One region of the Paenibacillus sp. FSL R5-0928 genome, then DNA from elsewhere that is predicted to be linked to it. Evidence: predicted binding sites of a transcription regulator. Region 1 holds the regulator's gene; the other holds the start of a gene.

What was found. The regulator LexA, encoded in region 1, represses DNA repair genes until DNA is damaged. The targets are predictions, from matches to a motif close to CGAACATATGTTCG.
Region 2: MKZ16_RS24140 (YolD-like family protein) is a predicted target of LexA. The motif match lies at 1,425-1,438, and genes of this name have one in related genera.

Annotation. Positions count from the first base shown of each region.
Region 1 is NZ_CP150225.1:4,004,114-4,007,419, forward strand. It holds gene MKZ16_RS17960 (hypothetical protein) at 1-76, opposite strand, end outside; gene MKZ16_RS17965 (DUF896 domain-containing protein) at 126-335, opposite strand; gene MKZ16_RS17970 (LysM peptidoglycan-binding domain-containing protein) at 445-858, opposite strand; gene lexA (transcriptional repressor LexA) at 1,110-1,736, shown strand; gene MKZ16_RS17980 (L,D-transpeptidase) at 1,914-2,252, shown strand; gene MKZ16_RS17985 (hypothetical protein) at 2,405-2,785, shown strand; gene MKZ16_RS17990 (hypothetical protein) at 3,109-3,306, shown strand, end outside.
Region 2 is NZ_CP150225.1:5,336,298-5,339,603, reverse strand. It holds gene MKZ16_RS24155 (glycosyl hydrolase) at 1-30, shown strand, start outside; gene MKZ16_RS24150 (PH domain-containing protein) at 104-592, opposite strand; gene MKZ16_RS24145 (hypothetical protein) at 710-1,270, shown strand; gene MKZ16_RS24140 (YolD-like family protein) at 1,478-1,813, shown strand; gene MKZ16_RS24135 (hypothetical protein) at 1,810-1,974, opposite strand; gene MKZ16_RS24130 (M15 family metallopeptidase) at 2,092-2,778, shown strand; gene MKZ16_RS24125 (WGxxGxxG-CTERM domain-containing protein) at 2,854-3,306, shown strand, end outside.

The sequences.
Region 1 (3,306 bases):
CCTTGCCTTGTTTCTTTCTTTGCTTGTTGATTTGCTGTGTGTTGCGTTGAACCATTCTTTCCCAAGAACGGGCCATGTGCGTTCCCCCTAGTCATCCTGAAATATCTATGAAAAGGAACAGCGAGCTAATGTTTAAGCCCCTTGTTACCTTGTTCATGCTCATCGTTATCTACTACTTCAATAGTATTTAATTGTGCTCGGAAGTTATTGCGGATATTCCCCAGGTAAATTTCACGAAGCTTGGCGCGTTCCGCCACTTCCTCTTGATTAAGGCCTACGCTCTTCTGTTTGCGTGCCAATTCGTTAATTCGCGCGACCAACTCATCAATATTCAATACTTTCCCTCCCCCTATAAATTAATTCTAACTCTGCCATGAGAAAAAGAGCTTGTCAAGGTCTACTCCCTGCAAGCTCTACTGGTCATTCTATTATGTTCTCAGAAAATTAATAAATAGGTAAAGTAAGTATGTCTCCAGCGTTAATTTGACTACTCTTAATCCCACTTGAACGTTTAATTCCTTCTATATAAACAACTGTCTTCATATCAGCCGGTTTATTCTTAAGGGCAATACTCCATAGTGTATCTCCACGTTCAACCACAATCCGCTTCTCTTCCTTCATTATAGTCGTCGATCCTGCAAATACATTTCCCACTACTGTTAGGCCAGAAAATACTAGCACGATAATCAATATTAACTTAATAAAGAAGTCCTGACGGAACAACGAAATCATCCCTCCTAGCAAACGTTCCGTTATCTCTTTCACCTTAGCGGAATTACGGGCAACGTCATTATGTCCTAAAGATTCAACCACTGGGGCCTTATCGTAGATGCTGCGATATGTACTGTATTTTAGCATAATTATCATCCTCCAAACACTTGTTCTTACTTTCGAATTCATAATAACACGAACATGTGTTTTGTTCAATACTATTTCAGAACAATTCTTCTCTTTTTTTCGAGAGACTCAAGTGGTACATTTTATTATCATTTGTCTACCATTTTTTAACTCTAGCAGATTAATATTTATAATAGTTAGAACTTATGTTTGTGCGAACGGTAGTTCTATGTTATAATTTTCCCAAACATTACTATATGGGGTTGATTCCAATGTCAAAGATTTCAAGTCGCCAGCTGGCGATCCTGGAATTTATACGAAGCGAAGTCCGCAGCAAGGGTTATCCACCTTCCGTCCGGGAAATTGGAGAAGCTGTTGGCCTTGCTTCCAGCTCCACAGTTCACGGTCATTTGGACCGGCTTGAGAAGAAGGGACTTATTCGTCGAGATCCAACGAAGCCACGTGCAATAGAATTACTAGGCCAAGAGGATTCAGAGAATGTTCACCAATTCGCCCAGACCATCTCACGGATTCCTGTCGTAGGTAAAGTTACCGCCGGGGTACCTATCACTGCTACAGAGAATATCGAGGACTACTTCCCACTTCCTACTCACTATGTAGGTGACAACAAAGTATTTATGCTGTCAGTTATGGGTGATAGTATGGTGGATGCTGGCATTATGAATGGTGATTATGTAATTGTTCGCCAACAACAAACAGCGGACAATGGAGATATCGTTGTAGCCATGACTGAAGAAGATGAAGCAACCGTTAAGACCTTTTACAAGGAACGTGATCATATACGGCTTCAGCCGGAGAATCCAGCTTATGAGCCTCTTCGCCTTAATCGCGTAACTATTCTCGGAAGAGTCATCGGATTGTTTCGAGATATCCACTAAGTATGCACTCCTACCATAAAAGGCTGTTCCGCAAATGCGGAACAGCCTTTTTTCTGTGTATTTTGCTTTCTCAACCGCTAACGAACATTTGTTCTCGTTCGCTAAAATGGGCATTTTCTATGAATAACCGTTTAGGCGTTCTGCTCATATCCTAATTAGAAAGGAGTGTTGTGCATAATGCCAAATTACCGAATTATTGTAGATCTGACCCAAAGAATGTTATATCTTCTGGACAATGATATTGTGATTAGAGGTTTCCCTGTCGGCATTGGTAAGATGTTAACCCAATCCCCAGTGGGAGAATTCACGATTATTAACAAACAACCCAATCCAGGCGGTCCCTTTGGTGCCTTTTGGATGGGACTGTCTAAACCACACTACGGGATTCATGGAACGAATGATCCTTCCTCCATTGGGAAAAAGGTATCCCACGGCTGTATCCGGATGTACAACGAGGATGTGTTAACACTCGCAGCTATCGTCCCTATAGGAACACGAGTAACGATAAGGAATTGAATTCGCTGAGGACGTCACAGCCCCCAAATCACCATATACAGAATGGGGGTCATTACATAAGTAAGTATTTTTTCATTAGCATACTAGGAGTTTGGTGATTATATGTCGAATATTGTTAACAGGATTGCAAATTGAAAAGGATGTGTTTAGTTTTGAATAACTCAAAAATTAGAACCCTCGTCGATTTTAAAGTCGATGCACTGGGTAAGCTGTCCGGTTTACTTTTAAATGATGAACAAGCTAGTGGAAAAAAAGTGAATTTGCTCACCTCTTTTGGCAGCATTCAGGGAATCGTCTCTCCAGCCGTCTCCAACAAAGAGGATGTATTTGATTTAAAATCTTTGATGGATGATGTAATAGTAGACGAATACATATCTTATTTGGGAGCAGAACACCCTGATAAAAATTTCAGCTATAACTTTGTTGTCCTCAATGACGTTACTGTAAGACCTTATGCTAGTTATGGGACTCCGATCGAATACAAACAGCTGATTGTTTATACCGATCATATCACTGCCTTCAATTTTCTATAGGTTACATACTTACCTTAAAAAGCACCCTTGCAGCAACCCCCAATTTTGCGCCATTTGCAGAATCGGCAGGTTTCTCCGGGTGCTTTTTTTGGGCTAATTCCGAAGCCGATCCTATAATTCCACGAATTTCCCTTTTAAAAGATACTAGTGGGGATCATTCAGGCATATCTTTCAATAAGCAACAATTTGAGTCTAATGAGATAACTGGGAGGTGATTATATGCTGATTATCTTAGTGTACTTATTTGCTATTTTAGGAGTTGTTTTAATTCTAAGTGCCCCATTATAAAATTGAAAACGCTATCCACTTCATCTGATATTTCTATGCTAGTTAATGCGGCTGCATCCTTTAACATCATTTTCACCAAAACATTCATTCCCCCCAATCAATCTCACTTGATCGCACTTAACGAACCTAATAAAAAATTAGCAATAGGCACCAGAAATCCGAAGAGCAACAAAAAAGCAGTAGCAAAGCTATACTCTTTCGATAATGTAATGGGATCCGAGATTGTGGTTAAC
Region 2 (3,306 bases), 1.3 Mb from region 1:
ATCCCAGCGGGGGCATTTTATCTTCCTTAAAAAAGAGTACTTCAAGTGTACAAGCGCAAGCAAAAAGCCCCGGTTTTCCGGGGCCTTTTTACGTATGAGCGTCTTAAATTTGTTCGCGGTAGCTAATGTTGTTGGCGATCTTCTCGTCACGAACGGCTTTGCGCAGAACATCTTTGACGGTTTGGGCATCATGGATTTTTCGAAAAAGAAGCTGAGGCGCTGAGGCATCATCAGAAAATACAGTTAATGACCCGATGCCAAGCATCCGGTCCATTATTGACTGTTTCACGGATAAATCGCGTACGCGCAGCAATTCGATTTCTTCAACATTTTTACCGATAAGTCCGGTCTTTAACATAATGCGCTGACTTGTAATGGTATATGAAGTTGTGTTAAGAGCTATAATTCCTTTAAGTCGATCTGAGATGCCGGCAGGTTTGCCTTTCCAGAGCACAACTTCTTGATTGACATGATTATCTTCTGCTGGTCGATGGGCGGTCACTGGAGCGGTACCGTTAAGGCTGGTTCCACATTCTCCACAAAATTTAGCGCCCTGCTTGTATTCCGCTCCGCAGGTGGTGCAATAAGGCATAAATACCCTCCTTTTCTGATCACAATTAAAATAATTATAACATAACAGTCATTTTACATATATTTCATTTGCGCTTTACACAAACCGACATTATCCTGTTAAGTGGAGGGATAAATAATGAAAAAAGCTTTACTAATAGGAATGCTGATGATGACTGTCATCCTTAGCGCCTGCAGCAATAATTCAACTTCATCGGCACCTGCCACGGAGGAAGAAGTGCAGGAGACCGTGCAAAACTTCTACAATGAAATGTCTAAACTTGAAGAGTCGGGAAAATCTTCTTTAGCGGAGTTCAATGAAGCCATTGCGGGTTATTCAGCAGGAGAACTCACGGACAAGCAGTTGGAGAAGAAAATTAAGCAATTTCAGAGTACCGCAACTGATTTATCGAATCAAGCCGAGAAAGTAAAAATTTCCTCCAGCTTGCCTGAAGACATTCGTAAGTTGCTTGAAGAGTCTAAAATTTCCTTTGAAAGTGCTTATTCTTTAAAAAAAGAGGCTTCTCAGGGCGCAGATTCCGCAAATGTTACGGCTGAGCAATTTAATGAATTGAATCAAAAAGCTGATATAGCGATGTTGTTCGGTATCTCCAAGCTTAATGAGGCAAGAGAAGCAACTGGACTTATAGATTCCGAAGGTGAAGCTACCTCAGTATCTGGAGATGTTGTTCAAGAATAAATCAAATCAGGCGCTGCACAGTTTATCTGTCAGCGTCTTTTTGCTGCGCTTACATGGATATACATTGATATACATCTTTTGGATAAAAAGCGCTCCTTCAAAAAGGTATCTTTTTCCTGATTATTGATTAATATGCGAAGATGCGGATATAATACAAACATACGTTCGTGTTCAGAAGAATAGATATATTATAAGGGAGGGGTTACCATGGGCAAAAAGCTGGAAAAAAACGGGCTGTGGGAAAGCAGCCGCATGATGCTGCCGGAGCATAAGACAAGAATTATAAGAGATGAACGGGAGACGCTGCGCCGCATCAAGCCTATTCTGGATGAGCAAAAGCTGGAGGAGATCGAATGTACACTGGCTTTGTCGTTGCGGAGTCATGTACGAGTGACAGTTGTTCTGTTTGAACCTTTTGAAAATACGATGTTAAGTGGCTTTGTGACTTCCATTCACACCCACTCGCGTGAGTTTAAGCTGCAGTGGGCGGAGGAATGGAAGTGGATCGATGTGGATGATATTGTCGAGGTCTACATCGTTTAATGCTGAGAACCGTTGCCTTCGCTTTTCTCATAAGCGATTAAGGTAACGGTAGGGTTACCGGTCAGATGTGCAATGGAAGCTTCAGCATTCCGAATAATTTCCAGTGCTTCTTCCTGTTCACTAAGGGCTGCAACTTTATAGCTATCGCTATGAATATCCATATGTCTCCCACCTTTCGTTAAATATTTTGTCCTTTTTTGTGGAAATCATCCTAAGGGGGACAGGGGTACAGGCAAATAGGACAGCGGCATCATTGAATATACCAAAGGGGTGATTCTATGCTGACTTTGGAGCAATTGAGGGAAAAATCCGCGGCGCGTCTGGTCGGGCTTCACCCTGTCTTGGCGGCAGGTGCAAATGCTTTGATTCAGCAAAGCCATGCGAGAGGAGTCCCTATCGTTATTACTCAGGGTCTACGGACCATTGCTGAACAAAATGCTTTGTATGCGCAGGGTAGAAGTAAGCCGGGACCGATAGTTACCAATGCTAAAGGCGGTACCAGCTATCATAATTATGGCCTTGCGTTTGATTTTGCGATTTTGCTGCCGAATGGCACTAGCCTTTCTTGGGACATCAAACGTGATGGTGATAAAGATAAGACTGCGGATTGGCAAGAGGTTGTACAGGAGGCTAAGCGGCTTGGATTAGAATGGGGCGGGGACTGGACTTCTTTTAAAGACTATTCACATCTGCAGATGACTTTCGGTTTAACTATAGATCAACTTCGGGCAGGTAAACGTCCAACGACGGACCAAGCCAAAGAGGCTTTAAAAAAGATTACCGGAGGGGATGATCAGGTGAACAAAGACGTTACAGTGACCATTAACCTAAACGGCCGCAAGCTTACCGATGGCGTTCTCGATACCGGAATAACCTATGTGCCCATACGTGCGCTGGCTGAGGCGCTTGGAGCAAAGGTAACTTATGATGCTGTGACCAAGACAGTTAATGTAGTAAAAGAGTAAAATCATCATGCATAGACAGTGCCGTCCAAGGGGAAATTATCAGTGATAACTAACCTTAAAGGGAGGCATAACACTGTGAACAAGCTGATAACAAGCCTTGCATGCGGTACTGTACTGTCAATGAGTCTAATGGGAGCTAGCTATGCATCAAATGCCGTTGGATCAGCAGCATTGGGCGGTATCCCAGCCGCGAATACCGGAATGGATGGCACTGCGGAACACACTCGGATGATGAATACGGAAGGCAATCTAATGAATGGCACCACGGGAACAATGAATCAGCATGAGAGCATTATGAAAGATAAGATCCGCATCGATGATAATTACAGACCTAACAACTACAACACCAATAACTACAATGACACCCGCAATAACTACAGAACCAACAGCACTGTTAACCCGGCAACCAACACTACACAGACCGGCAAATACCGTGCAACTAGTACAACAACGAATGCTGCAACTAACAAAGGATCTAACTGGGGCTGGCTCGGTCTGCTTGGACTTTTGGGTCTTGCCGGAATGAGA